4 regions of the Woeseia sp. D3-10 genome follow, and region 3 is predicted to be linked to each of the others. Evidence: riboswitches for the same ligand, from Rfam matches in the RefSeq annotation. Region 3 holds a riboswitch; each other region holds the start of a gene.
What was found. A riboswitch is a leader RNA that binds a small molecule or an ion and turns the genes downstream of it on or off. The one in region 3 is predicted to bind cyclic di-GMP.
Positions count from the first base shown of each region.

Region 1: it holds a riboswitch for cyclic di-GMP, as region 3 does, so the genes downstream of both, AC0L8N_RS02245 (putative Ig domain-containing protein) here and AC0L8N_RS04935 (M23 family metallopeptidase) in region 3, are expected to answer to the same signal.
Region 2: it holds a riboswitch for cyclic di-GMP, as region 3 does, so the genes downstream of both, AC0L8N_RS04155 (beta strand repeat-containing protein) here and AC0L8N_RS04935 (M23 family metallopeptidase) in region 3, are expected to answer to the same signal.
Region 4: it holds a riboswitch for cyclic di-GMP, as region 3 does, so the genes downstream of both, AC0L8N_RS11670 (FAD-binding oxidoreductase) here and AC0L8N_RS04935 (M23 family metallopeptidase) in region 3, are expected to answer to the same signal.

Region 1 covers NZ_JBVVTW010000007.1:326,097-333,830, forward strand. The annotation lists gene gltX (glutamate--tRNA ligase) at 1-483, opposite strand, end outside; cyclic di-GMP riboswitch class I at 1,051-1,134, shown strand; gene AC0L8N_RS02245 (putative Ig domain-containing protein) at 1,297-1,971, shown strand; gene AC0L8N_RS02250 (GDSL-type esterase/lipase family protein) at 2,078-2,782, shown strand; gene AC0L8N_RS02255 (right-handed parallel beta-helix repeat-containing protein) at 2,786-4,240, shown strand; gene AC0L8N_RS02260 (glycosyltransferase family 4 protein) at 4,604-5,746, shown strand; gene AC0L8N_RS02265 (alpha/beta fold hydrolase) at 5,894-6,730, shown strand; gene AC0L8N_RS02270 (alpha/beta hydrolase family protein) at 6,720-7,694, shown strand; gene AC0L8N_RS02275 (VOC family protein) at 7,731-7,734, shown strand, end outside.
Region 2 covers NZ_JBVVTW010000007.1:722,030-729,763, forward strand. The annotation lists gene AC0L8N_RS04135 (amidohydrolase) at 1-575, shown strand, start outside; gene AC0L8N_RS04140 (arginase family protein) at 663-1,622, shown strand; gene AC0L8N_RS04145 (hypothetical protein) at 1,641-2,156, shown strand; gene AC0L8N_RS04150 (NAD(P)/FAD-dependent oxidoreductase) at 2,153-3,226, opposite strand; gene AC0L8N_RS04155 (beta strand repeat-containing protein) at 3,286-6,111, opposite strand; cyclic di-GMP riboswitch class I at 6,253-6,337, opposite strand; gene AC0L8N_RS04160 (NAD(P)/FAD-dependent oxidoreductase) at 6,664-7,734, shown strand, end outside.
Region 3 covers NZ_JBVVTW010000007.1:931,347-939,080, reverse strand. The annotation lists gene AC0L8N_RS04960 (cell division protein FtsQ/DivIB) at 1-463, shown strand, start outside; gene ftsA (cell division protein FtsA) at 504-1,742, shown strand; gene ftsZ (cell division protein FtsZ) at 1,859-3,031, shown strand; gene lpxC (UDP-3-O-acyl-N-acetylglucosamine deacetylase) at 3,448-4,356, shown strand; gene AC0L8N_RS04940 (DciA family protein) at 4,358-4,666, opposite strand; cyclic di-GMP riboswitch class I at 4,770-4,857, shown strand; gene AC0L8N_RS04935 (M23 family metallopeptidase) at 4,977-5,912, shown strand; gene secA (preprotein translocase subunit SecA) at 6,187-7,734, shown strand, end outside.
Region 4 covers NZ_JBVVTW010000007.1:2,537,796-2,545,529, reverse strand. The annotation lists gene AC0L8N_RS11675 (autotransporter assembly complex protein TamA) at 1-1,401, opposite strand, end outside; cyclic di-GMP riboswitch class I at 1,653-1,735, shown strand; gene AC0L8N_RS11670 (FAD-binding oxidoreductase) at 1,846-3,195, shown strand; gene AC0L8N_RS11665 (efflux RND transporter periplasmic adaptor subunit) at 3,410-4,483, shown strand; gene AC0L8N_RS11660 (efflux RND transporter periplasmic adaptor subunit) at 4,514-5,611, shown strand; gene AC0L8N_RS11655 (efflux RND transporter permease subunit) at 5,625-7,734, shown strand, end outside.

The DNA of each region.
Region 1 (7,734 bases), 610 kb from region 3:
GAATACCACATCACCGCGAACAAGGTCTGCCACCAGCACATCGCCGTCCGCCGGATTACGGAAACGCACAACCGGCTTCACCCCATCAACAGGCACAGCGCCATCACGACAACGACCGTCGTAACGCGTTTTCACGCCAGCGGCCATTTGCTCCTCGCGGAGAGCGGCCAGGCGCTCCCGGCTGCAATAGCAATGGTAGGCCTTACCCTCGTCCAGCCATTGGGCAATCACCTCGCCATACCGGTCGAAACGTCGGGTCTGGTAGACGGGCTGCTGATCCGAGGTAATGCCGAGCCACGACAGTCCTTCGAAAATGGCGGTGACGTTCTCGTCCGTCGAGCGCTCGCGATCAGTGTCCTCAATCCTTACGAGGTATTCTCCGCCGGTGTGGCGCGCGTACAGCCAGCAAAAAAGCGCAGTGCGAATACTGCCAAGGTGGAGGACTCCAGTTGGGCTCGGAGCGAAACGGGTACGAACGGTCATTTCAGGGTCTGTTCCTGCCTGAGAAAAAGGCTGGCAATAGTAGCAGAAAGCCGGTTCAGCCCGGCGACGACCATAAGGTTCGCCGCATGATTCCCGCGATACTGGTCTACCGTCCTTTCGCGCAATCAAAGACTTTGCGCAGAATTTTCAAGCACTTCGGACCTGTCGCTGAACGGCGACGAAACAAAACCGCTGGAATGCTGGGGACTTAGCTGCTGTTACCTAGAAAAGACCTTAAACGGCGTCAGAGAATTGCGACAGAAAATTCGCAAATTGCTAGGATGCGACGCCATAGGGCGAGATCAATTTAGACGTAACTGCTCTGATTCTAAACACATTAGTATTTTTTGGCACAGTACTTGCTCTAATAAAGCTGAAGCCCGGTGTTACGGGGTATTGAGTGCATGCACTTCCTGCCCCGCCGAATATTCGTGCTGCCCTTATATCAGCAGCTAGAGACGATTCGGTCATGTGACATAAGCGGTCTGTGAACTTAAAGCATGATGGACTTCAAAGTTTACAGGTACGGGCCTTGCCTGCAGTCAGTCCAGTGCTATAACTTGGCTGTACTGTAAATGGCAAACCTGTCGAAAGACAGGGACGCAAAGCTTCCGGTCTACGGGTTTTACCTATGACAGCGGGGTTGCCAGAGTCCGAAGTGCGATCGCACTCCCGGACGCTATCTAACGGCACCTGCCAGATTAGCCCCTGACTACCGGAATTCGTGAACCACGGTTGCTCGAACGTTCGCAAGGTTGCATTACCAAAGCACCTGCACCTGCTGACGCTCAAGACATCGAACGAGGTACGGTAATGAAACTAGTTTTGTCCAAGTCGATCGGCACTTTTGCCATCCTGTCGCTGCTGCTGACCTTGAGCGGCTGCCTGACAGCGGGTGGAGAAGTCGATAACGGCGACGGCAACTCGCCGCCCCCCGGTCAGGACGGCAACTCGGCTCCGGTCATTTCCGGCAGCCCTGCATCCGCCATTACGATCGGGCAGACCTACACATTTACACCGAACGCCACCGACCCGGACGGGGACCCGCTGACGTTCTCGATCGAAAACCTTCCAAACTGGGCAACCTTCAACACCACCAATGGACAATTAACAGGGCAACCGCTGCTCGGCAATGAAGGTTCGTACAACAACATAACGATCAGCGTGTCCGATGGTACGGCGACCGTGGTACTTCGCCAGTTCTCGATTGCGGTTACGCAGTCCGGGCTTGGCTCTGTAACGTTGTCACTGGCTGCACCGTCGGTAAATACCGACGGTACACCGTTTACCGATCACGCCGCATTCAAGATCTACTACGGCATGACCCGTGGCCAGTATCCGAATGACGTTTATGTCGACAATCCGGGGCTTTCGTCCTATCAAGTCGAGAATCTGGCTCCCGGCACTTATTACTTTGTCGCTACGGCGGTCAATCAATATGGCATTGAAAGCAGCTTCTCGAACGACGTCATGCGTGTCGTAAATTAAACCTGCGCCGATTTTTCAGGTCAGAAGCATCAACACGCTATGAAACAATGGCACTGAAGATCAACAGACCCGTACCCGAAACCGAACGACAGTGGCAAACCAGACAATGCGATTACACGTCCGATTCCTATTTTTGACGACACTTTTTTTATCAGCGACGGTTGGAGCTCAACAGGACCCAATGACAGGCAACAATGCTCCAGCGGTAATACTGGGAGCCTCGTACGCAGCAGAATGGCCAATCGAGCGGCTGGCTGGTCACAAAGTGGTTAATCGAGGAATAGGCGGTAACGAGTCCTTTGACATGCAAGAGCGATTCAGCCAGGACGTAGTCGCGCTTGACCCTGCCAAGGTCTTAATCTGGGGCTTTATTAACGACATCTTTCGCGCAGAACCCGGAAAGATGGCAGAAACGAAACAACGCATCCAGAGAGGTTACCAATCGATGGTTGCCGCTGCAGAAAAGGAAGGAATTGAAGTAATTCTTGCAACAGAGGTGTCCATTCGCGGCAAAGCGGGCTTTACGAATTGGGCGGCCAGCGTTGTAGGCGACATTCTTGGCAAGACCAGTTATCAAAGCATGATTAATGGGCACGTGAACGAGGTCAACATCTGGCTGAAAGATTTTGCCCGCTCCAAAGGCATAACGGTTCTCGACTTTGAATCGCTCCTCGCGGACTCGGACGGAACACGAAAGAGCGAGTTTGCTGTCGAAGACGGCAGTCACCTTACGGCAGCGGCATACGCAGCCATGAGCAAGTACACACAAGATGCATTACAAGCCGGACAGACGGCTAACGAGGTTAAATAGGAAATGACTACTCGGATATGGACCCGCAAACACGGGGATACAGGACGTATCAAACGCCGCAGCGGCCACGCATTTGCACTGTTTGTTGCAATGATGCTGGGAGCAACCGGCATTCATTCCAAGGAACTCTATGTCGATGGAGCTAATGGCGACGACAGTGTGAGTTACGCACAAAATAGTGCCAACAGTCCTTGGTCGACACTTGGCCGTGCCATGTGGGGAAGCACAAATATTAATAGCCCCAACTCCGGACAAGCCGCGCAAGCGGGTGACACCGTTATAGTTCGAGCTGGCGTCTACTCGACTACGCAGGGCACCGGCGAGCGCTACGAGCCGATCTACAATCCAGTAAATGATGGCCGGCCAGGCGACCCGATTACTATTCGAGCAGAGGGCGTAGTTAGCCTGCAATCGAATACGAATACAATTGGCGAACCGATCATCGGTACTTTGAACCGCCAATACATCGTTTGGGACGGCTTCTATATTGATGAAATCAATGTAGACACCAAAGCAGATACCGGCCCGGTCGTCGTCTGGGGTTCGAGCAACATTACGATTCAGAATCTTACAGTGCGTGGCAAAACAGTTAGCTGGGGCGACAATCACAGCGCCATTCGAATTGAATATTCGACGGACTCGCTGATTCGCAGCAACCACCTGTTTGAGAATCGCGGTGCGTCAAACCAATACAATGGCTCTGCAATCATTCTATATGATTCGAGCGGTATCACCATGGAGCACAATGAGATTCATGACTCTCAGGGCGGCATATTTATCAAAGGCTCTTATGGCGCAACTGCGAACCACAGAATCACCGTTCGCTACAACCTGCTCTATAACCTGGGTGTTGGCATCACTCACGGTATTATCAACGACGCCGGCACAGCGTTCGGTGCTCGCACCTACCAGAACATCGTTCACAACTCCGGCTCTGGTATCGTGTTTATCGGCTATAACGGCTCCAGCCCCGCCAACATCGACGTTACCAACAACACGCTGTACGCGAACAATTTGGGAATTCATGTCAAGCCGGGCACTACTGGTTACCGCGATGTCGTCATCCGTAACAATATAGTTCTGGACAGTTCATACGGCATTCAAGGTGAAGACGTTACTGAAGTAAGTAACATCACCTTCGCGAATAACCTTTATGGGTCTGTCGGTACACTCGCCAGAATCGCTTACGCGAATCACTCGCTGTCCAGCTGGCAAAGCAATTACAATCAGGACCTGGTCGGCAGCATGCAAGCAGATCCAATGCTGGTCAATGCATCCGGCGGAAACTTCCGCCTGAGCGGTGCATCACCTGCACTGAATGCAGGGCTTGACGTACTTAACATGTTCGGCGGTGGCGCGATTAACCTCGGCGCATACGTGGCTGGTGATGAAATCATCGGAGTTACGTCGGAGCTGGCCGATCCCCCAAAAATCCCAATGCCACCGACGCTGCAATGAGTATGGACACGCCGCCCATCTGGGCGGCGTTTCATTTTCGGGCAGGCTGGTAATAGTATCTTCCGGACTTGTTCCACAACGAAGTGCCATTGATTGCAACACGCCCGACGTCCAATGTAGTAAATAGAAAAACTTACGATTCGCTATACCACCAAGACGGCCACCGCTGTATATTGGCGCCGTCCTCGACCCCAGCAATACCCGCAGCAAGAAACAATTAATAATGAACGAGTGGTCACCAAACTTCGCGTGCTGAATTCAGGCACTCAACTCCCCTCCTCGTCCGATCTACCACCTGACCAGGAGCCCGCGCACAGCCAAGCGGATCAACCTCTAGGCATCAGCAGCATTAATCCGACAGAGGTGGGCAGCATTCTTCTGGTGGGCAACTATGCCCCCGATACAGGATTCTCCTGGTGGCTTATGGAGAACTTCTGGCTGCAATTCGGAGAGCTGGCAGAACAGCAAGGACTGCAATCGCTGCTCGCTTACCCCGTAACCGGGCAATTGCCACCTAACCTTCGACAGCCTTCGCTGGTGACTTCGGTGCAGCTTCGCGTGCCAGGCCGGAATCTCCATGAACTCTGGCGTGCCTGCCGCTTTATCCGGAAACAGCGCGTACGCTTGCTTTACTTCAGCGACAGAACATTCAGCAACTGGCAATATGCCGCGCTCCGGCTGGCAGGAGCAAAAATCATTATTAACCATGCCCATTCGGGTGGCGAGAATCGCAATGCGACGGGCATCAGGGCAGTGGTCAAATCCGTTCTCCGGAAGATTCCTCCTTTCAACTGTGACCTGCAGTTTTGTGTTTCACCGTACATGAGTGAAAAAGCGGAACTCAACGCTAGAATCCCGTCGAACAAGCTGGTCACTATTCAGAACGGTGTCGAGCCGATTGAAGTACCACCGGCTAATCCGTATTACGTTCACGATCTCCTTGGACTGGATCGCGCTACACGAATTTGCGTGTCATCGGGACGAGCCGACCCACGCAAGCGCATCGATTTTTTGGTCGAAGTAGCCAATTATTACGTACACGAAATGAAGCGCACAGACGTTGTATTCGTGCATTGTGGAGACGGACCTGATCTACACCGGCTGACAGAACTACTGGAAAGCAACGGCCTTAACGAGTATTTCAGACTCATCGGCAAACGTTCTGATATGGCCGACATATTGCGTTCGAGCACTTTCGCCATTCATGCCTCCATTAGCGAGGCTTTCTCGTTGGCCATCCTGGAGTTCATGAACTCGGGGCTTGCGACGATTGTCCCCAACATTGCCTCGGTCACGCAGGCTATCGATGATGGTCAGAGTGGCTTCTACTACCGGCCGAATGACGTTGCTGACGCGGCAGAGAAGGTCAGGGTTCTCGCTGAAAACCCGGCACTGGCGAAATTTCTGGGTACCCAGGCAAAAACCACTGCCAACTCGAAATACCGTCTGGATTCAATGAACGAAGCTTTCCGTTTGGCGATCAGACAGGTGTTAAACGGCCTCTGATTCCGGCCGCAGAACGGCCGCTCCGACGGCCACTGTGAACTGCGTCAAGACGAGAATTGCGGCCTGTGCACTTGCAGATGCGGTGAGTTCTGCAAGAATTGCTGGCTTTGCAGCAAGCCCCTCTACTACCTTAATAAAATCAATAACATGCAGAATTCTGAACTACCATTCTACTTTGCTGACACCGACGAGCCGCTGTTTGCCGTTCTGCACACGCCGAGTAACGCCTCACCCAAGCAGGGCATCGTCATGTGCCACCCGTTTGGCGAAGAAAAATTGTGGAGCCACCGCGTTTATGTCAACTTTGCTCGCCGTGCAGCCGACCTGGGCGTCGCCGTGCTCCGCTTCGACTTTCGCGGCAATGGCGACAGCGCCGGCCATTCCGAAGACTACAGTGCCGAGAGCTATCTGGAAGACATCCATACAGCTGTAGCTCAATTGCGACAAGATTGTCCTACGCTGGAGAACATAGACCTGCTCGGAATGCGCTTCGGCGCCACACTCGCTTCTGAATATGCTGCCCGCCACGCCGGTATTCGGCACTTGCTTCTGTGGGAACCGATCGTATCTGGCGAGAAGTACATGCAGGAACTACTGCGCATTAACTTGAGTACTCAGCTCGCGGTGTACGGCAAGGTCCGCGACAACCGCGAACAGCTGGTTGAGAAGCTCGCAGCTGGCGAGCATGCCAACGTCGACGGCTACCTTATATCGCATGGTTTTTATGAACAATGCGGAAAAATTAACCTGTTGGCATCAGAAGTTTGCAAGGTGTCTGGTCAGACACTTGTAGTGCAGATAGCACCGAACATTAAGCAAAAAGATCGACCGGAGTTCGTCGAGCTCGCTCAGCAAATTCCGTCGAGTCACTTCCTTAAGGTAGAAGAACCGGCGTTCTGGCGTGAAATTAAGCCTTATACTTCAACCACTACCACCCTAATCCCCGAAACTCTGAGTTGGCTGGAGCAACAGAATGGCAGTTAACGCAGAAGCGATCACCTTTCGTAATCGCGATGGCAAGCTTTTGTTCGGAACCTTGCACACCCCCGTGGGTGAACTTGCAAATCGACCTATGATCGTCTTGCTGTCACCAGGCGTGAAAATGCGCGTCGGCCCGCACCGCCTTTACAACCGCATGACTGATGCCTTCATTAAGCAGGGTTATGCCGTGTTCAAGTTTGACTTCTATGGACTGGGAGACTCAGAAGGTGAACTGGGCAAGGAACTCCTGGCCGAGGTCTATAACGACACCGAAAATGGAGCGTTCGTTAATGACGGCATCGATGCGTTGGACTGGCTGCAGAACGAACGCGGTATCAAGTCATTCATAATTGGCGGCCTGTGTGGCGGTGCGATCAGCAGCATATTGCTGGCCCAAGACGATCAAAGAGTCGTTGGTTTGTTGTCGCTTGGCATGACCGTAACACTTGCTATGGGGGCTGCCGACAGAACTCGCTTCGCCAGTCAGGGAGAGCTTGCTGCATTGCGCAAAGGCTATGTGCAGCGCTTATTCAACCTGAAGTCATGGCTGCGGTTGCTTACATTTCAGAGTGACTTCCGCAGCATTGGAAGATCGCTGGCGCAACTGTTTGCGAAGAAGAAATCAGCATCGCCAACCCCCGCAGCGACTGGCAGCGAACCCGGGAAACAAGCAGAATCCAATGCCAATCCACTGTTTCCCAAAGCCTTTTTCAAGATGGCAAAGAGTGGCCGCCAGATGTTGCTAATTTTCAGCGGCGCTGACCGGCTCTACTGGGAATTCGACGAAAAGTTCGCTCAGCCATACGCAAGTGAATTGAGAGACGTTGCCAACAGCTACGAACTGCACATAGTTGAGAACGCGAACCACGTATTCTCGTTCCGCGAGTGGGAAGAGGAAATGTTGCAAATCTCAGCCAAATGGCTTGAACGACATTTCCAGCAAACAACCACTCATGAAGCAGCCTGATTGCCCCGTCTTCCTACGAATTAAGGGCCCGGTCACATGA
Region 2 (7,734 bases), 210 kb from region 3:
AGAACATTCAGGCCGTCGGTTTGCCGGAATGGACCGAAGACGATCAAACCTATGCACGCGCCTTGCAGAAATTGATGGAGGCAGACGAAATAACCGGACTGCCGACGGAACTGTCGGGCATAGCCACACCGCGCAAGAATCCGCGGTCAGGCGGCTCCGATGACATCGGGGACGTATCCTGGAACGTGCCTACAGTCACTCTGCGATTCCCTTCCAATGTCGACAACCTGCAGTTCCATCACTGGTCAAGCTCCATGGCCATGGCCACACCCATTGCCCACAAAGGCGCCACAGCCGGCGCCAAAGTCATGGCGGCAACAATGCTCGACCTGTTGCAGCAACCAGAATTGGTCAGCGACTCCTGGCGCTACTTCAGGGAAGAACAATCGGCCGGTGAAGTTTATGAGTCCTTTGTTGGGCCAAATGACGATCCACCCATCGAGAAAAATGCAGCGATCATGAACGAGTATCGCGACCGCCTGCAGGAGTTCTATTACGATCCCGAACGCTACGACACGTACCTTGAACAGCTGGGCATTAACTATCCGCAGCTCGTGAAACCCGCCCAGCCCTGAGCGGGTTTCCGCTGAAACGGTGGCCCCGGCAGTCCGAATACGTAATATCGGCAAGCGGGCCATACTTTTCATCGGGGGGAACGGAACATGAAACGCATACTTGGCGCAGTATTGGCTGGCCTGATCTTCGCTACGCCGGCATTGGCCGACACCGTGAAACTGGATGTCATCAAGCAACCGTACAGCGGTTCGCGCAACGTGCCGGAGCTGTCCATCAACCCGGACTACATTCATGCCGCCGGTCTTGAGCGGCTGATTTCAGGCTGGGGTGGTGAGCTGGTGCGACCGGTGCAGGATATCCGCCTGACGGCCGAGCAGGACCGCCAGTACGGCGAATGGAACCGACTGGCGCTGGCGAATTCGAACTTCGCCGAACGCGTGCGTGAGACCCGTGGCGACGACGTATTGACCGTCGGTCTGGAAGCCAATTGCAACGGCCTGCTCGGCATGCTGGCCGGATTGAAATACGACGGTAACGGCAATGAGCAGCGGGTCGGACTCGTGTTCATCGATGCGCACGGTGATTTCAACGTTCCGGAAACGACGCTCTCGGGCATGCTGGGCGGTATGCCTGTCGCCATTGCGGCCGGCCACGCGTTGCACAACGTGCGCAAGACCTCAGGCCTGACCGACGGTCTGCCGATGGAGCACATCCTCTGGGGCGGTGTTCGTGATCTTGACGCGCTGGAAGCGGACCGTTTTCGCGAATACGAAGTCGCACAATTCTCTGTCGACGACGTTCGCCAACTGTCCTCCACGCTGCGCCAGCGCATGGATGAACTTGCGGCTCGGGTTGATGTCATATACGTGCACATCGACATGGACGTGCTTGATCCGGACGAAGTCCCCGGCCATGGCCTGCGAGTTGCCGACGGACCCACCAGCAAGGAATTGGCGGGAGCCATGACGCTCATGTTCGAATACCCCAAATCAGTTGCACTGGGCATCGCATCGACACCAGCCGGTCCGCTGGACCCGCACGGCGTCAGCCGGCAGGCCGCTCTTAACCTTATCGAAGGTGCCATCAAAGGCGTGCAGGCACGCTAGACAAACGGAACAGATCTTATGAAATATTTGCTCGCCACATTGCTCGTCGCTCCAGTATTCGCCATTGCCGGAAACCCCGGCGCGGCGGACGCCTGGACGCTGGAAACACTGCAGGATAAAGCGACTTACCAGACGGTAGCGGTACTGCACCAGGAATCGACCAACACGATTGGCGACGAGTACGCGATGAAGCAAGTGCATCCGCGACTGGAGTTCCGTTGCGTTCCCAATACCGATCCGGCGATTAAAGTCCGAATCGATTGGCGGCGTTTTATCTCTTCATTCAACACCGAAGTGCAGTTTGCGGCGGATGACAATGACCCCATCACCGTAAAACTGGGCGTTGATCGTTCGAACAAGATTACCCATACCAGCGACACCGCCGATAACGCCGCGCTCATCGACTACCTCAGTGGACAGTCGTCACTCAAAGTCACCGTAACGCCGTACTCCGAAGTACCGGTGAGCGTGAATTACGCCCTGGATGGACTCGCTGAACAGCTCGCGGCGCTCGGTGAGAGCTGCGGCGGTTAATCCTCCACGCCCAGCCGTTCGTGCATGATCGGACTCGTCGTCGTGTATTGCACGTGCACTTTCCGGTCCGGCTCGAGCCGTTGCTTGATTGCGAAGGCCGCCAGTGCTGCCTCGTGGAAACCGCACAGAATCAGCTTCTTCTTGCCCGGGTACTGATTGATATCACCAACCGCGTAGACGCCCGGTATGGAAGTTTCAAATTTCTCGGTATCGACATTGATCGTCTTGCGGTTGATGTCGAGCCCCCACTCGGCAATCGGCCCGAGTTTCGGAGCCAGGCCGAAGAAGACCAGTGCGTTTTGCACGGCAACGGTTTGTGCCTCGCCACCTTTGACCTGCACGGTCAGTGAGCTCATCGCGCCATTGTCTTCATCGATCGCGGTGACTTTCGCATTCTCGATAACGTCAACCTGCCCGGCCGCCTGCAACTCACGCAATCGTGCCACTGATGCCGGCATGGCCCGGTACTCGTCGCGACGATGGATCAGCGTGATGTGCCGCGCGACACCTTGCAAAGCCAGCACCCAGTCCAGCGCGGAATCGCCGCCACCAAGAACAGCGATATCGCGATCCTTGTATTGCTGGGGATCCTTGACGCTGTAGTGCAGGGAGATGCCGGCACAGGCTTCCGCGCCCTCAGCACGTAACGCGCGTGGTTGAAACGAGCCGACACCGCCAGCGATCACGACCGCTTTGGCAGCAAATTGTTTACCTTTGCTCGTGGCCAGCAGGAAGCTGCCGTCATCCTGTACCTCAAGCTCGGTCACTTCTTCGCCAAAATGCATGCCGCAGCCAAACGGCTCGATCTGCTTCAGCAGGCTTTGCGTCAGCTCTTCACCGGTACACACAGGGATTGCGGGAATGTCATAGATGGGTTTGTCCGGGTACAGCTCGCTGCACTGCCCGCCCGGTCGCGGAATGGAATCGATGATTTCGGCTTTCAGCCCGAGCAGACCGAGCTCGAAGACCTGAAACAGGCCACACGGGCCTGCGCCAACAATAACTACGTCCGTACTGATCACCCACCGCTCCTGAAACAATCGCGCGAACCGGGTGCCCGCGCCGTGAATTGCAGGGCGGGATGATAAGCCACCAGAGCCGGGCTGTCTCGCCCGGCTCTGGTCGCCTGTCAGGGAATCGTACGACTGACGGGATTCGAGTAGCCGCTTTCCGTGCCGGCCGCGTTGAGCGCCGTGCTGACGAACTCGTAGGTTCCCGGTGCCAGGTTCTCAACGACGTAGGTCGTCAGTCCCGGATTGTCGATGGTCACGGAATTGGTGTAGTTGCCTGAGCTTGTGCCCCAGTAAATACGGTAACCGCTCAGATCAACCAGTGGCGTGCCGTCGGTATTCAGACTCGGCGCAGACCAGGTCAACGTTGCAGAACCCAGCGTAATCGCATTGACGGTAACCGTGAACGGACCAAGCGTGGCGCTGTCTTCGCCGTCGCTTACCGTGATTCGAATGCCAGAATAAACACCAACGTCGGCGGCTGACGGTGTTCCGCTCAGGCTTCCGTTGCTCGTGTTGAAGTTGGCCCAGCCCGGCGCACCGCTGACACTGAACGTCAGGCTGTCGCCGTCGGCATCACTCGCAGTTGGCTGGAAACTAAAGGACGAATCAACAAGCACCGAGGCGGCCGGACTCCCTGAGATTACCGGCGCGTTGTTCTCGGCAACCGCTTCAACCGTGATCGCAAAGCTCGGCAGGCTGACAGTGGCCTCACCATCGCTGACAGAAATCGCGATCCCGGCGTAGTTGCCCGCGTTACCCGCGTTCGGTGTACCCGTCAACGCACCGGTCGACTGGTTAAACGATGCCCAGGACGGGCGTCCGTTGATGCTGAAGGTCAGCGCATCGCCGTCGGCATCGCTGGCTGTCGGCTGGAAGTTATAGCTCGAACCCGCCTGAACGGTCGCAGCCGGAGTACCTGAAATCAGCGGTGCATTGTTCGCAGGCGCTGCTTCCACTGTGATGGTAAAGCCCGGCAGGCTGGCAGTGAACTCGCCGTCGGTTACAGAAATCGTGATCCCGGCGTAGCTACCCGCGTCACCCTCATCCGGTGTACCCGCCAACGCACCCGTCGACGAACTGAACGAAGCCCATGCCGGTCGACCGCTGATGCTGAAGGTCAGTGCATCGCCGTCGGCATCGCTGGCCGTTGGCTGGAAGGTATAGGCCGAGCCGGCTTGCACGGTTGTTGCCGGATTACCGCTGATCTGCGGCGCCCGGTTTGGCACTGTGGCTTCTTCCACGGTGATACTGAATGCGGCGAGACTCGCTGAGGCGGTACCGTCACTGACAGTAATCGTAATACCCGAGTAGATACCTACATCGGAATCCGACGGCGTTCCTGTCAACCGACCGGTTTGTGCATTGAAGCTGGTCCACGCCGGCAGGTTGTTAACGCTGAAGGTCAACGCATCGCCATCGGCGTCGGCGGCATTCGGCGTAAAGTCGTAGGTATTGCCCGCCACCAGGCTGCTGGACGGCGTACCGGATATGGTGGGTGCCGAATTGCTGATGCCTGCTTCGACGGTGATCGTAAATGCGGGCAGACTGCTAACGGCCTCGCCGTCCGATACGCTGATCGAAACGCCTGGCGTACTGCCGATATCGCTTTGAGAAGGCGTTCCACTCAAGCGGCCCGTCGAACTGTCGAAGGTCGCCCAGGTCGGTCGCCCGGAGATTGTAAACGTCAGGGTATCGCCATCACTGTCACTGGCGGTTGGAACGAAGTTGTAGACAGCACCTGCTCCAATCCGCGTCCGCGGCTCGCCACTTATCACTGGCGCCGAATTATCACTCGCGACGTTACCGGTTCTCAGTATCAGATTGAGGGCGTCCAACTCACTTGCCGACGCGCCGGCAACCGCTATCAGGCCGGCGTCGATATCCGCCTGCGCCGTACCCGACAACGCTGCCCGAACCTGTGCGCCATTCATGAGCGGGCGCAATTCGGCTACTTCGTTGCGCAATGTCGCAATAGCTGCTGACGGCTGCATGACTTCCGCAACCATCAAGCCAATTCGCATGGACTCCAACATGCCCGAGGTCAGCGGCAGATCGGCCAGTGCCGGGTTGGGCGTGCCATCAAAAACCTGGTTGATGGCATCCTGAATGCGGCCCATCGCATCGCTGCCGAATACCCTTAACTGGTTACGCCCTGACTCCAGCGACACCTGCGCCAACGCCACTGCAAACACAACGGAAACGCGATTGTCAGTGCGCGAACCACCGCGACCATCAAGCACACCATCAATAAGATCCGAGCCCACACTTGTAACAACTGAATTGCCGTTGGCGGAACGGCCGGTGGCCACTAATGCGTCACGGGTACGACGCACAGCTTCGCCCAGAGTCTCGGAAGCACGAACTATCTCCGCAACGTTTGTTTCGTCGAAAGCTGCTTCCATTGTTGTCGAGTTGCCAAGCGTACTCAGCCCGCTGTTCAGCTTAAGGTGCACAGTCCGCAGCGCGGCGTCCATGTTCGCCGCGTTAACACCACCGCTCATGTCAGTGGCCGCTTCGAAGGCGATCGTAGTAAACGGATTGAGGTTTGCAACGGACGCAGTCGTCGACGAACGGACCATGCTCTTCAAGTCAAAATCCGGGCTCGTCAATGTGACGAGATCGGTACCGCCCAGGCCCAGCAAGGAAAGCGGGTAATCGCTTGCGGCAGTTGTAACTTCCACATCGAAGTCCGCATTGGAGTCGCTCATGACCACACCGAGACTCGTGCCATCGTTCGCGATTACTCGAATCTCTGCGTTGGTTACGGGGCCATCGCCGACACTGCCGCTGATGCGGTGCGAACTCGTAATTTCGCCACTGCTGTTGCCATTGTCCGTGGTTTGATCGACTTCACCGGTCGGCAGACAACCAGTCATAGCAAGCAACGCTGTGATCGCAATTGCGTAGCGTTGAGTGGGTCGCACAAGGTGCTTCGGGTACATTCGTTCGCTCCTGCCAGACTGACAGGCAAACCGAATTATGTTGAAACGCTGGCTCGTGAGAATCACGAGACCGGTAGGTGCGAGGTCTAAACGCCTCTAAAGCTGGATACGCGCCCTTCCGAGCACTGCGCATCGTGTCCTACTGGCAACCCCGCTGTCATAGGTAAAAACCTTTAGACCGGTGGCTTTGCGTCCCAACTTTTCAGTTGGTTTGCCCTTATCAGTGACTGGCTAAATTTAGTTACTGAATTTTAAGAAACAGACTTTACCGACTATTACTTCGTTCTGATGTCGGCCAACCTACCAGAAGACTTTAGAAAAAAAACCTGTCTCAAAATCGCGACGCATGAATTATGTGACAATGCGTTGCCTACGATATGTTTAATAACCGTCGCATTCTGCGGACACATCGCAAACTGTCTGCACAACGTGAAACCGCACTAAGTTCAATAGGAACGGTGGCTTGCAATTGCTTTCAAGAATTCACGAAAACAACGCCAAATCGCCTTTCATCGTGCATTATGCAAAACCACGTTGCGGGATTATTTTTCTATGAATAAAAAATTTCCTGCCTATCAGAGCAGCTGCGGTTGGAATGCGCTGCTCGCTGCGCAATCCGAGGTAACAACCCTCAATGGTGAACTCGAAAGCGATCTCATCATTATAGGCGCCGGCTATACCGGAGTTGCGGCTGCACGGCGTTACGCTGAATTATCACCTTCGTCGAACATCACTTTATTGGATGCCAGTCGAATTGGTGAAGGTAACCCAGGGCGCAACTCAGGGTTTCTGCTCGAAATATCGCTGGCCAATGACGTCGATACCGCAAACATGGATCGCTTGCAGCGCTGCAATGAACTGCTTGGCGAAACGATGCGACAGCTAGCGCGAGATGCCGCGTCCGCAGCAATAGATTGCCAGCTGGAACGCGCCGGGACCTACCGCGCGGCCGCCGGAAAATTGGGCAGCGCTGCCTTACGCAAGTATCGAACATTTCTCGAAACGGCCGGCCTCCCCGTCGAAACTCTGTCGCGAGAACAATTGCAGGAACGCATCGGCACGCGCTTCTACCGCGAGGGACTTTACTCCCCACATTGTTACCTCGTGCAACCGGCCGCGCTGATTCGCTCACTGGTGGCCAAACTTCCCACAACCGTTTCCGTATTCGAGGAATCTCCCGCAATCAAAATTGACGCGATTCGGGATGCCTGGCGTGTAACAACGCCAAACGGCCACGTAACTGCACGCAAGCTATTTCTCGCCAACAATGCGTTCTGCAAATACCTAGGTGTTGGCGCTTCACGAATCACCGCGATGTACACCTACGCCGGACTCACCGCGCCGTTGTCAGATGCTCAACGGGAACATTGTGGCAACGATCTCCAATGGGGCTTGTTGCCGGCTCACCGACTGGGTAGCACGTTGCGCAAGACGTCGGACGGTCGCTTATTGGTAAGAAGTCTTTACGGCTACGAACGCGAATCAGACAACAACCTGGTCGCCACTAAACTTCGCGCCACTCTGTCGCGACGCTATCCCGGGCTGGTCGATGTGCCGTTCGAATCGGTCTGGGCTGGAGCGACCGGCTTCACCTACAACGGGGCGCCGCTATGGGGGCAGCTT
Region 3 (7,734 bases):
CAGTGAGCAGGTTCCTGCAGCTTGCTGGGGTGAACGTGGGTTGCTGAATATCCGCGGAGAATTGTTCGTCGAAGATGCGCGGCACATTCCGGCAGAGCTGCCGCGATTGAGCGGTCCCGAAGGCCGTTCGGACGACGTGGCGAGACGCTATCTGCAGATACGTGAGCAGTTGATACCCAGGGGGCTTGACGTTCGGCGCCTGCATCTGGATCCGCGTGGCGCGTGGGACATGACTTTGCAGAACGGTATTGAAATTCGGCTGGGCCGACGTGATGTGGATACGCGTACACAATTGTTCCTCGATGTCGTCGCTGACGTCATTACACGTCGTGCAAAAGAAATCGATTTCGTGGATTTGCGGTACAGCAACGGCTTTACGATTGGTTGGAATGGTGAAGCGCCAGACTCTATATCAGCGCCGAATGAATCGGCGCCGGAAATGCTGGCGGGGCGTAGCGAATGACCGCTATGAAATTCTCACTTCTGAAACAGGACAGTATTAAGTGAGCAAGCGCGCAGACAAAAACCTGATTGTAGGACTCGATATAGGTACGTCCAAAGTTGTCGCCATCGTTGGCGAAGTGACGGAGGACGGCAATATCGAAGTGGTCGGCATAGGTTCGCATCCTTCCCGTGGGCTGAAAAAAGGCGTGGTCGTGAATATTGAATCGACCGTGCACTCCATTCAGCGCGCTGTCGAGGAAGCGGAGCTTATGGCGGGTTGCGATATTCATTCCGTGTACGCAGGCATTGCTGGCAGTCATGTCCGCAGCCTGAACTCACACGGCATAGTCGCGATACGCGACAAGGAAGTGAGTGCCGGCGATGTTGATCGTGTTATCGACGCGGCCCGCGCTGTTGCAATCCCGGCAGATCAGAAAATTCTCCATATCCTGCCGCAGGAATTCCTGATCGATAATCAGGAAGGTATACGCGAACCGATCGGGATGTCGGGCGTCCGGCTCGAAGCCAAAGTACACATGGTGACGGGTGCCGAAAGCGCTGCTCAAAACATCGTCAAATGTGTGCAACGTTGTGGGCTGGAGGTTGACGATATCGTCCTGGAGCAGCTCGCATCGAGTTATGCGGTGCTGACCGACGATGAGAAAGAACTGGGTGCGTGCCTTGTCGATATCGGCGGCGGAACCACTGATATCGCGGTGTTTCTTGGCGGTGCAATCCAGCACACGGCAGTGATCCCGATTGCCGGTGACCAGGTTACCAACGATATCGCTGTATCGATGCGCACGCCCACGCAATACGCGGAAGAGATCAAGATCAAGTACGCCTGCGCACTGTCGCAACTGGCGAATTCGGATGAAACGATCGAGGTGCCCAGTGTCGGCGACCGGCCGCCGCGGCGCTTAGCTCGCCAGACGCTTGCGGAAATCGTTGAGCCGCGCTTCGAGGAGTTGTTCGGGCTCGTGCGTGATGAGTTGCGCCGCAGTGGCTTTGAGGAACTGATCGCAGCGGGCGTCATCATTACCGGCGGCAGCGCGAAGATGGAAGGCGCAGTTGAACTGGCGGAAGAAGTGTTCCACACGCCGGTTCGGTTGGGTTCGCCACAGTATGTCGAAGGCCTGCTGGAGGTGGTGCGTAACCCCATTCACGCAACCGGCGTTGGCTTGTTGTTGTACGGCTACGAAGACCTGAAACGACGCGGCAAACGCAGTACGCCGGTCGGCAGTGGTCTCGCGGATATTTGGGAGCGCATGCGTTCCTGGTTCCAGGGACAGATTTAGTGGCGATGTCGTGTTCAGGCATACACCACAAAAAATACGTTGCGCAGATGAGCGCGCGACATGGGCAAGAGTGAGAGTTGAAAAGTTTAGGAAATCCTTAAGCGGAGGGATGATTCATGTTCGAATTAATGGATGCGCATAGCCAGAGCGCAGTGATAAAGGTCATCGGAGTTGGCGGTGGCGGCGGCAATGCCGTCGCGCACATGGTTAATTCCGGTATCGAAGGCGTGGATTTTATCTGCGCCAACACAGACGCACAGGCACTCAACAGTGCACGTGTACGCACAGCCTTACAGATCGGCTGCAACATCACCAAGGGTCTTGGTGCTGGTGCTGACCCGGACGTTGGCAGGCAAGCGGCGATGGAAGACCGTGATCGTATTACCGAAGTCATCGAAGGTGCTGACATGCTGTTCATCACTGCCGGTATGGGCGGTGGTACAGGAACAGGCGCGGCACCGATCGTCGCGCAGGTGGCAAAAGAGCTGGGCATTTTGACGGTGGCCGTCGTGACCAAGCCTTTCATCATGGAAGGCGGCAAACGCATGATGATTGCCGATCACGGTATCGCCGAACTCGGCAAGTACGTTGATTCATTGATCACCATTCCGAACGAGAAGTTGTTGTCGGTACTGGGTGGCGAGACGACCTTGCTGGATGCGTTCCGGTCTGCAAATGAAGTGCTGCAAGGTGCTGTGCAGGGTATCGCCGAATTGATAACGCGACCCGGTCTGATCAACGTCGACTTTGCCGATGTTCGGACAGTCATGGCGGAGATGGGCATGGCCATGATGGGTTCGGGTTCGTCATCAGGCGAAGATCGTGCACGGGAAGCCGCTGAGATGGCGGTTTCCAGTCCGCTGCTTGAGGACATTAATCTGGCCGGTGCGAACGGCATTTTGGTTAACGTCACTGCTGGAATGGATTTGTCTATCGGTGAATTCCAGGAAGTGGGCAACACGATCAAGGAATTCGCATCGGACGATGCGACGGTCGTGGTAGGCACGGTTATCGACCCGGACATGGGAGATCGGATTCGGGTAACGGTTGTAGCTACCGGGCTCGGCAAGCAGATGGCGCAAGCAAATACGCCAATGCGGGTTGTGCGTCGCAGTTACGACGCGCCGACCCCGGCACCGGCACCGGCGCCGTCTTCGGAGCCGAACTACCACACGCTGGACAAGCCGACCGTACAGCGCAAGCGTGCGGTAGGTGATGGCCTGGAAGAGCCTGGATTGCAAGACGACTTGCTGGATATTCCGGCATTTTTACGGCGTCAGGCAGACTAGAGCTGTCGCCGCAATAAAGCTCGTGTCACTCACTCTGCACGAGCCAGTGCCTCCGCTGTGGCCGGCCCGAATGATCGGGCCGGCCACTTTTGACGGGGAACAACGTTCAATATTCGGAGTCGGATGCAGCCTGTTTGCTGGATTGTGAGTAGCCGACCGGAGTGAATGGCTTGAACTTGATGGACGGTGTGCTAATCTTTCGCCCAATTTGAATGAGAGAATGGCTGTAAGCCATTGAAATATAAGTGGTGTTTCTACAACATGAACCACACGGGAACGACATTTCCGGCTAATTGACCCAGTCGGTGTTCTGCTGCCCGCAGCCACGGTTGCAACGCAGCCCATACAACCAGCGGACGTTCGAGATCGACATGGATACGGACCGGCCGCGGACAGCTTAGCGAGAATTTGTGGCAATGTTGCGACAACGAACTTTGAAAACGGCCATTCGGGCCACCGGCGTGGGCCTGCATACCGGTGAGAAGGTTTACATGACCTTGCGCCCGGCCGCGGAAAACACGGGCATTACCTTTCGACGTGTCGACCTCGACGAACCGGTGGATATTCCCGCAGATCCCAAGCTGGTTGGCGAGACCATGCTCGGCACAACCCTGGTCAAAGGCGATGTCAAAGTCGCGACCGTTGAGCACCTGATGTCGGCACTGGCGGGTCTGGGCATCGACAATGTGTACGTGGATTTGTCGGCACCGGAAGTTCCCATCATGGATGGCAGTGCGGCGCCGTTTGTATTCCTGCTGCAATCCGCCGGTATTGAAGAGCAAAACGCGGCGAAGCGCTTTGTTCGCATCAAGCGCAAGATTCGCATTGAAGAAGGCGACAAGTGGGCGCAATTGACGCCGTTCAATGGCTTCAAAGTCAATTTTGGTATCGACTTCAATCACCCCGTCTTCAATAAACTCAGTCAGCACGCTTCGATCGATTTTTCCTCGTCGTCGTTTTTAAAAGAAGTCAGCCGGGCCCGCACGTTTTGCTTTCTGCGCGATGTTGAAACATTGCGCGAACGAAACCTGACGCTCGGCGGCAGCATGGACAACGCTATCGTGCTCGATGACTACCGCATCCTGAACGAGGACGGCCTGCGTTACGCGAATGAGTTCGTTATTCACAAAATTCTGGACGCGATTGGCGATATTTATCTGCTCGGTCGCACGGTCATCGGTGAATTCTCCGCGCACAAGTCGGGCCACGACCTGAACAACAAGCTGATGCGGGCCATGCTCGCTGATACGACGGCCTGGGAAGAGGTCACTTACGAGGATGCGGCCAAAGCGCCTATCTCCTACGCGACTCCGGCCTACGCCTGAGTCAGGTGCCCGACTCCTGTCGGGCCACCCGAACCTGACAGCGCGCAACTTCCGGCACGTGCGCGCGCGCGGCCCGCAACAGCGCATCCGTCTCGAAACGCAGCCGTGCCGCCCACGCAGAGCTGGCGGCAACCACGACCAGTTCGTCCTTCTGGACGGTGGTTGATATCACGACTTCAGCTAAGTCTTTGTCCAGGCTCGATTTAATGAGGTCCGTGAGGTCCTGATTCTGGCGCGCACGACGGATAATTTTGTCGAGGCGTCCAGAGGACGATGAGTTCAGCAGCTTATCGAGGCGAATAATAGTCATGAAGTGTGACGCGCTAGGCGTTTTCAACGGACCAGAAGTGACCGGGTTCGACATTCTGGCCGTGCGATCTTGTAATGAAAAGCGTCATTATGCATATTGACCGCCTTGATAAGGGCATACCCGCCGAAAGCCGGGGACGCAAAACCACCGATCTAAGGGACGCTTCGTCCTAGGACAGCGGGGCTACCGAAGTGACCATCGACCATAGGCTGACAAAAACGACGCGGCGCCACGACTGGCAGCCGGGCCATGATTGCGGTGGTTTCGTTAGTGCAAGTACCTATGACTATACGCATCCGGGGCGTAGTTAATGAATGTAGTGATATTTGGCAAGGGGTTTGGCAAACCTCGACAGATCAGCCTGTCCGGCCCAACCGCGGGGCTGTTTGCAGCGCTGATAATTGGTGGTTTTTGTGGAGCGGCTTTTCTTGGCGGCTATTTTTACTCAGTACAGAACGGTTCCGGCGTAAGTCTGGAAACCACCGCTGTTCTGAATGCCGAGCTTGAATTGCAACGCGATGCCATTCTGACAACCCGGCAGGAAACCGAAGATACGCTGAACGCTTTGGCGCTGCGCATTGGGCAGATGAATGCGCGCGTGATCCGGCTGGATGCGCTCGGCCGCCGCCTGACCGAAATGGCGGACCTGGACGACGGTGAATTTGATTTTGATGCCATCCCCGCCCTCGGCGGCCCCGAAGAACCTGATTCCATCGGTTCGTCTGTCGCGGTACCTGAAGTATTGACCGCCATGCAGGGCCTGGCTATGCAGCTCGACAACCGGGAGGCGCAGCTTGGCGTTCTGGAGTCGGTGATACTTAATCAGAACCTGAACGACCGCGTCTATCCGCATGGCATGCCGGTCAAGTCCGGCTGGATGTCTTCCTATTTTGGTCGCCGTACTGATCCGTTCACGGGCAAGACGGCGAATCATCGCGGCGTTGATTTCGCCGGCAAGGAAGGCGCGGAAATTGTCGCGGTTGCGGACGGCGTCGTGACCTGGTCGTCAAAACGATACGGCTATGGGCAGTTAGTTGAAATTAATCACGGCAATGGCTACGCGACCCGCTACGCGCACAATTTGGAAAACCTCGTCGCTGTGGGTGAAGAAGTCCGCAAAGGCCAGACCGTAGCTCTAATGGGCGAGACCGGTCGGGCAACGGGGCCGAATTTGCACTTTGAGGTTCTGCACCGCGGCCAACGGGTTAATCCCGTGTCGTTCATTCGCAAGGGCTCCGCCGAGTAAGTCACCGTATTCCGGGCATTTACAGGTCCTCGATGCCAAGTGTGACAGCTGAGCCTTACGGCCCTTGGAATTTTCTCCTCTGGCCTCATAACCCCTTCTTGAATCAATAACAACAGATGCTCTGGACGGTAGTTGCCGGAACCCCGGTTCGGCAATTTGTCTGAGTCAGAGTAATCCGTGGTGCAAATTTCCAGTCAGTACGTAAAATACCGGTCTTTGTGTGTGGCCGTGGCGGCAGCGCCTCCGGCTGAATACCCTCTTGCAGGAGCCCTCAGTGGCAAATTTTCTTACTCGATTTTTTGGTAGCCGAAATCAACGTCTGTTACGGCAGATGTACAAGGTCGTAAAACGCATTAACGACTTGGAAGAGGGGGTCAAAGCGCTGGATGACGGTGCCTTGGCTGCGAAGACAGAAGAATTCAAGAAACGCCTTGCGGACGGGGCAACACTCGACCAGCTGCTGCCAGAAGCATTCGCGGTAGCGCGGGAAGCGGCCTGGCGAACGCTGGGCATGCGCCCTTTTGATGTGCAACTAATCGGCGGCATGGTTCTGCATCAGGGCAACATTGCGGAGATGCGAACTGGCGAAGGCAAGACGTTGGTCGCTACTTTGCCGGCTTACCTGAACGCTCTGAGCGGTAAAGGCGTGCACATCGTCACGGTCAATGAGTACCTCGCGCAACGTGATGCGGACTGGATGCGTCCAGTGTACGAATTCCTGGGATTGACGGTCGGCGTCACCCGTAGCGGGCAGACCCATCAACAAAAAGCAGAGTCTTACAACGCCGACATCACTTACGCGACGAATAATGAACTAGGGTTCGACTACCTGCGCGACAATCTCGCGTTCTCCGCAGACGATAAGGTCCAGCGGCCGCTCAATTTTGCGATTGTCGATGAGGTCGACTCGATCCTGATTGACGAAGCGCGAACGCCGCTGATCATCTCCGGCCCGACCGAAGAAAACACGGACCTGTACCAGAAGATCAACAAGCTGATTCCGAAACTGCGGCTGCACGAGGACACGGCGGACTCAAACAATTTCAACATCGACGCAAAGTCCATCAAGCTGAAGGACGAACACGGCAAGCTTCTGAAATCTGAAGATGGTGAAGAAGTCATGTCGCTCTCAGCTGCAATTGATCTGGCCGAGTCGAAGGATGCGGATGTTGTATTGGTCGAAAGTGGCAAGATTCCGCTTTGCCGTTTGGCGATACGCGGCCACTACACGACCGATGAGAAAGCCAAGCAGGTGCACGTCACAGAAGATGGACATCAGTACGTTGAACAGCTGATGTCCCAGGCCGGGCTTCTTGAAGAAGGCGCCAGTCTTTACGATGCGGGCAATATTCGTCTCCTGCACCACCTGAATGCTGCGCTGCGCGCTCACGTCATGTTCAATAAAGACGTCGAATACATCGTCAATGACGGCGAGATAGTTATTGTTGACGAGTTCACCGGTCGCACCATGCCGGGGCGACGCTGGTCGGACGGTTTGCACCAGGCGATCGAAGCGAAGGAAGGCGTTGCCGTCAAGCAAGAGAACCAGACGGTTGCCTCAATCACCTTTCAGAATTACTTCCGGCTGTATAACAGCCTGTCCGGCATGACCGGCACGGCGGATACGGAAGCCTTTGAATTTCAAACAATTTATGGGCTCGAAGTCATCGTTATTCCGACGCACCGGCCAATGGTACGCAAGGACCACGCAGACCTTGTCTACCTGACCCAGAAAGACAAATTTGAAGCGATCATCGAAGACATTATCGACTGCCGCGAACGTCAGCAGCCGGTGTTAGTCGGTACTACCTCGATTGAAACG
Region 4 (7,734 bases), 1.6 Mb from region 3:
GCCCCACGCTTCGTTGCCGGTAAACAACCATGCACGCTCGCGATGGCCCTCCGTCTCAAAGGCTTTGCCGCGCACCGCCGGCCAATCCCACTCAATACCAACGGCCAGGGTACTGACCGTATTGCGGAACAAACCGCTGAATCGCGGATCGTCCGCAAACGCGATGATATCCGGTGCAGAATCTGTACCCGGACGGTAATCGAATGATTCGCGGATGAGCTCCACATAGACAGTTTCCAGTATTTGCTGGAAGCCCTGTTTGCGGTCGCGCACATGGAGCCGCCCAAAGCGGGCATTCAGATCCTGGACCTGGCCATTGGCAAGCGTCACGAAATCTTCGTCATTTTGCTGCCGCTTGAATTCCAGATCCTGGTTGTCGTAGCGCAACGAGGAGCTCGCTACCCAGTATTGACGTTGTGCGGTTCGGCGAGGGATGCGGTAATCGGCACGAATAGAAAACTCGTCATCAATTTCCCGATAGCCGGTACCGACGTCTATCCGATCACCTTTGGTAGAAAGACGATGCCGGCTCCACAAACCCTGCAATCGAATTCCGGTGTCGGTGCCATAGCCGAGAGAACCCTGATAGGTATTCTTTGTATCGCCTTCAAGCTTGGTGTGCAGATTGACCACCGGCGGTGATTGCTCGAACATTCGTTCTTCGCGCACTTCAATGTCAGTGAAATAACCAGTACGCCACAAGTCGAGTCGAAACTGCTCCAGCAGCTCCGCATTGTAAGGTGTGCCCGAATCAAAGCGCGCCACATTCTCGAGCACCCAGGGCTTCAGTATGTCCTGTTCAAAAATGACGTCACCGAATAACACCTGAGGACCACTGTCCATAACAAGGTCGAGACGAGCTTCGTTCGCTGCAAGGTCCACCGAAATTTTTTGCTCGGTAAAACGCGCCTGCAGGTAGCCCTGAGTTTCGGCTGCGATCAGCAGCGACTTTTTCTGTTCTTCCCACCGGGGTTGATTCAGCACGGCACCAGCGGGCAATGGCCAGTTGCGCTTCCAGTTGCGCAGCTCGGCATTGTCAGCGCCGTCGCCCTTGAGCTCAATATTGGCAACGGCAATGCGCATCGGTTCGCCGGGACGGACTTGCACACGCATGCGCCAGTTCTCGCCATCGACCGGAACCAATGTGGCCGTTATTTCTGGCTGGTAGTAGCCGTACGGTTTTAGCGCATCGCGTACCCGCTCTCGGGCTTCTTCGCTGAGCTCATCGAAGCGGCCGGCCGACACGCGGCTGTTGCCGGTAAAGCCAAAACGTTCGAGGTGCAACCGCACATTGCTCAGCAACGGATCTGAAATACCGGTCACCACATAATTCAGCTCGTTGGCGAGGGCCGGCTGTGTGAGCGAAATACCAAGGCACAGCCAGGCCAGGCGCTGCCGCATTCGTGAACTGAGTAACCGCACTATGTCTTAACCATGATCAAGGGGCCGTGCATTGTAATAGGACAAATCCGGGCTGCATGTAGTTTCGACAGCAATACCGCAAATCGGCGGCTGCGCAGGTGGCAAATGACTGAACATGCCGTTTCGGCTTCACCTGGCCAGCCTACCGTGCATAAGCGATTTAACATCATACAGCTAAGTGCGGACTGGCAAATTGACAGGCCCCTGAGGCCGTGCCACGATCATCCATCAATTGATAAAGGCACACCTGTCGAAAGTCAGGGTCGCAAAGCCACCGGTCTAAGGGGATACCTACGACAGCGGGGTTGCCAGCAGTTTCAGGCGTCTTGCGCCTGCGGCAGCCGCCGACCCTTCCCGCCGGTTGAACAACTTCGCGACTCTCGCCAATTGCCGACATTTTCCGTGTGCCGCAGGGAGTGGGAGATGGGCGCAAACATACTCAGGCAATCAGGTGCATTCCGCGTGCGCGGTACGGCCAAGCCATGCACGTTTCAACCTCAGGATGAACGCGAGTTGTTTCGCTGTTTCGCGCCCAGCGCCAACTTCCTGCCACCGTTCCGGCCTGCCGGTGCCGGCAGCGCGTCTACCGATTGCAATTCAACGACGGCAGGGACAGTGATTGATCTGACCGCATTGAATGCGATTCGTGAGGTCAATCTCAACAATTTCACAGTTACTGTTGAACCCGGCGTCCGCATACGGGACCTTGCCTCCGAGCTTGCGTCCCAGGGTCTCGAACTGGAAGGTTGTCACGACCTGATGGACCGAACGGTTGGCGGCGCCGTCGCCAGTGGCTGTATTGGTCCTGCCATGAGCGGTGAAGGCAGTCTGTTCGCGTCTCAACTTTGCAGCGCAAGATTACTCACCCCTAGCGGCGCACCACTTGAAGTTGATGCCAGCAAGAATAATTTGCTCAGTGCCTTGCGGCTAAGCTACGGCATGCTGGGTGTACTCTACGAACTGACCTTGCGAGTGCGACCGGTGCGACCGTTCACGGCCAGCCACCGCCGCTGCACGATCAGCGAATTCGCTGCTATTTCAGACAAAATTGCCCGGAGTCCGGCCGGTGTGCGCTTTTATCTGATGCCTTTCCGTGACCGGGTCTATCTCGACTTGCGCCGGCACGACAGCGGCAGCGCCGACGGCGGACGGTTGCCGTGGCGAATCAAGGACTGGGGAGAAAGCACGGTGTTGCCACACGTCTTCAAATCCCTCCGGCACCTCGTGCCGGTCAACGGCGTTCGTTACCGTTTGATCGACGAGATCAGCAGCATCACTCAGGGTCTGGTCAACAACCGATTGGTTGAACACGGCAGCAACTCAACCATGCAAGCAAGCATCGCCCATGCTCAAAAAATGAATTACTCAACCTGGCTGTTTCCCGCCAACGATTTCGCCATTGTCGTTCAGGCCTATCGGGACTTCTGTCAGCGCATACATAAAGAGAACGGCTTTCGTTGCGATATGCCGACAATGGGCTTTCGCTTGAACCGCGACTCATCGGCGTTGCTGTCGCCGATGTTTGATGAACCCATGATCGCGTTGCGCGCTATTTCCACGCAGTCTGCCGGCTGGGAGGATTTTGCCATCGACTTCGCCGAGTTTGCCCAGCACTGGGGCGGCATACCGTTGTTTAACCAGTCCCGCAGCCTTTCTCAGGATCACTCACGGCAGATCTTCGGTGAGCGTATCGAGTTTTTCCGAAAAATCCGCCGTCGGCTGGACCCGGAGAACCGAATGATGAATCCGTTTCTGTCTCAGTATTTTCTCTAGCGTGAACTGAGGCTGGCAACGCCAACGCCTGCCTGGCTCGGGCCGCACTCGCGCGCCCGAACGCCGCACCCGCCGACCGCTCCAATCCAAACAGCCTTCCCGCGCATCTGATTGACAGTGGCGAACGTCCTGTCTTACGCGTTGACTTGGGCATTGCGCCTCCGGAACTTAGTGTTATACTCAACTATAACACCAACATACCAAGGACAATCCAATGCCTCCCAGATCAGCATTTGTGCGTTTAGCGTTGCTAACGGTTTGCGTTTCGCTGGTAACCGCCTGTGGTGTGGGTGAGGCTCGCCTGGCCAGTGCCGAGACCGCCACAGCGCCACTGCCGGTGAGCGGCGTAAGTGCGTATATCACTGATTTATATGCCACTTATCAAGCAACCTCAACATTGGGTGCCGACGGCGACGCCGCCGTGCCGGCAAGGGTCAGCGGCGAGGTAATCGAGCTGTTGGTCGAAGAAGGCGACCGCGTTGTGCAAGGCCAGTTACTGGCAAGGCTCGACGGCCAGCGTCTGGCCCTGCAGGTCGAGCAGTCAGGTGCCGAATTCACTTTGCGCCGTACCGAGCTTCGCCGCCAGCAGCGTCTGCACGAGCACGGCCTCATCAGCGCCGCGTCTTTTGACAGCCTGCAGTACGACGTTGAAGCGTTGGCCGCCGCCCTGGAGCTGGACCGGCTGAATTACAGCTACACGGAAATCCGTGCCCCCATCAACGGGATCATCAGCAGCCGGGACATAAAACTCGGGCAGTACCTCAAGCCCGGTGATCTTGCATTCCGCATCAGCGACACGACGCAACTGGTGGCCACCATTCGTGTGCCGCAAAACGAGCTTCGACACTTCCAGGTAGAACTGCCGCTGACCTTGCAGGTGAAGGCCGCCGGAAGTCGGGAATACGCAGCGATGATTGATCGAATCAGCCCGGTGGTTGACCGTAGTGATGGCACCTTCCGTGTCACTTCCTACGTGGACAATACCAACGGTGAACTCGCACCAGGCATGTTCGCGAGAATCAGTGTCCGCTATGAAGAGCATGCGGATGCCGTTGCCCTGCCTGAAAGTGCCGTCATAGAAGAAGACGGTATGCACGTCGTCTATGTAATCAAGAACGGATTGGCGGAACGGCGCGAAATCGTTCCCGGTGTCAGGGATCGCGGACTGGTACAGATAGTCAAAGGCATCACCGCTGGTGAAGTCGTCATCAGCAACGGCTCAGCGGGCGTTCGCGACGGAACAGCCGTCATTGCGATGGATTCTGCGGTTGCCCACCAGGGCCGTTAGCAAATAACAATAATGAGGGAGCGTTACGAGATGACAGCCAACCGGGCTTCAGGACTTCTGCTGGCACTGCTGCTGGCCGCGTGCCAGCCAGAATCAGACTCAGAAACCGCCAGCGAGAACGAGCCGCAGCCGGCTATTCCGGTCGAGGCCGCGTATCCAAGTCGGGGTGACATTGTTTCGACGTACTCTGGTACTGCCGCGATTGAAGCGCTGGCCGAAGCAACGGTCATCGCCAAAGTCGGCGGAGAAGTTCGGGAGATACTGGTTGAGGAAGGTGACGACGTCACGGCCGGCCAATTACTGGCAAGGCTCGACGGCGACCGACTGCGGCTGGTGCAGACACAAGCTCAGGCTAACTTGCAGAAACTACGCCGCGACTTTCAAAGAAACCAGGACCTGAAAGACCGAAGTTTGATTAGCACCGGTGACTTCGAAAAAATTCAGTATGAAATGGAAGCGCTGGAAGCCAGCTATAAGATGGCCAGCCTCGAAGTCAGTTACACCGAGATTCGCGCCCCTATAAACGGTGTTGTCTCCGAACGTTTCGTCAAGAAAGGCAATACGATCGATGTCAACGCGAAGCTGTTCCATGTAACCAGTCTCGATCCGCTGGTCGCATACTTGCACGTGCCGGAGCGGGAATACCGACGCATGTCCAAAGGAATGCCAGCGAGCATTCAAATCGATGCGCTCGGCGGTGCCCGCTATGAAGCGAGCATCGCGCGTATCAGCCCCGTCGTTGACCCCTCCACCGGCACCTTCAAGATCACGGTAGAAATCTCTGACCCGGCGCGACGTTTGAAGCCAGGCATGTTTGCGCGCATCGGCATCGTCTCCGACGTTCATGCTGATGCCCTGCAGATCCCCCGCGGCGCGATTATCGATGATGGCGGCGAAACATCCGTGTTTGTCATCGACGGAGAAACCGTCAGCCAACGCACCGTTCGTACAGGCTTTGTAGCCAACGGCAACATCGAAGTTACTGACGGTCTTAACGCCGATGAGCAAATTGTTGTTGTCGGACAGACCGGGTTGCGCGACGGCTCACGCATCCAGTTGATTGGCGCCGATAACGACGTCAAGAGTGTCTTGGCGACACCAACGTCAACCACTCAAGACGACAGCTGACAGGAACCGGACTATGCGGCGACTCATTGAAATCGCGACGCAGCGGCGCGTCACTATCGTCATGTTCACGATTGCCGTTGTGCTGTTTGGCATGGTGTCCCTGTCACGCCTGAATGTGAACCTGTTACCGGATATTTCCTATCCAACGATCACCATTCGCACCGAGTTGACAGGCGCGGCACCCGTAGAAATCGAAAACCTGTTGACCAAGCCCATAGAAGAGGCGGCGGGCATCATTCGGAATGTGCGGCTGGTACGTTCAGTATCGCGTTCCGGGCAATCCGACGTCACGCTGGAGTTCCTGTGGGGCACGGACATGAACATTGCCGGCGTCGACGTCCGGGAGAAGATCGATATTCTGGAATTGCCGATCGAGGCTAACCGCCCGTTGTTGTTGCGATTCGATCCGTCCAGTGAACCCGTTATGCGTTTTGGGCTGCTGCGCCACGAAGAAGGGATCGCCGGCACCGACAGCGACGAGGCCACACTCAAGTCATTGCGGCGTCTTGCCGAAGACCGCATCAAGAATGATCTGGAAGCCGTCGAAGGCACTGCCGCCGTTAAAGTCAGCGGCGGCATGGAAGATGAAATCCAGATTCGCGTAGATCAGCAGAAATTATCGCAGCTTGGACTCAGTATCGCGGAAGTCGCGAATCGACTACGCGCTGAAAACGTCAACTTGTCCGGCGGGCGCCTGGAAGAAGGGGCGCAGCGTTTTCTTGTCCGTACTATCAACGAATTTCAGAACGTCGATGAATTCGCCAATGCCATCGTCGCCAACGTTGCTGGTACACCCGTCTATCTGCGCGACATTGCCACTGTCAGCCGCGGCCATAAAGAGCGTGAAGCCATCACCCGTATCAACGGTCGCGAATCGGTCGAACTGGCAATCTATAAAGAGGGTGATGCAAATACGGTACAGGTTGCCCGGCGCGTCAGCAGCCGTCTTGAGGACATTCGCGAGACACTGCCGGAAGGCCTGGATCTGACTCTCGTGTATGACCAGTCCACCTTCATTTCAGCAGCCATACGCCAGGTGACGTCGGCGGCTATTTTCGGCGGCGTACTCGCCATCATCGTCCTTTACGGTTTCCTCAAAGACGCTCGCGCTACAGCCATTATTGCCATCGCAATTCCGGTGTCTGTGATCGGCACGTTCCTGCTCATGTACAGCAACGGCGTTTCGCTGAATATCATGTCGCTGGGCGGTATCGCGCTAGCGGTTGGCATGCTCGTCGACAATGCGATCGTCGTGCTTGAAAACATAGTCCGGAAACGCGAGCAAGGGCTCTCGCTGCTACAGGCCGCACAGGCCGGCACGGCCGAAGTCTCCGGCGCCGTTATCGCCGCGACGTTAACTACCGTGGCCGTCTTCTTCCCAATGGTCTTTATCAGCGGAATTGCCGGTCAGTTGTTCCGTGACCAGGCGTTGACAGTTACTTTCGCGTTGCTGTTCTCACTACTCGTCGCGCTGACGCTGATACCGATGTTGGCTGCATTGTCACCCGGCGGAAGATACAGCGACGGGGACGACACTCCGCCTAATCGCTTCACTCGCGGTGTGGCACTCATCCTGCGTGGTTTCGGTTTCGTGTTCGCGCTGATCGGCAAAACATTGCGTCTGGTACTGCTGGTCCCCAGCTTTTTACTCGATCGCTTTTACCGGATTACGGCGCACTACTACGAACCGCTGCTGGCCTGGTCATTACGCCACCGGGCAGCGGTAATTGTTGGCGCATTGAGCATATTCGCGGCAACAATGTTGTTGGTTCCACGCCTCGGTAGTGAACTGATTCCGCAGCTGTCGCAAGGCGAATTCAATTTGCAGTTGCGGCTTGCACCCGGTTCTCCCCTGGCAGAAACAGATCGAGCCATTCGTACGGCCCAGGCCGCCGCCAACCGAATTGATGACGTCGAACTCACCTATTCCGTTGCCGGCACCGGTAATCGACTGGACGCCAACCCGGTCGATGCGGGCGAACACAGTGGTTCGCTGAACGTTACGTTGAAACCCTCTGCTGACAAAGCGGCCGAAGAGCGGGTGATGACAGCGCTCCGCAATGAAGTTTCGAGAATTCCGGGTACGCAATACGAGTTCAGCCGACCGTCGTTGATGAGTTTCG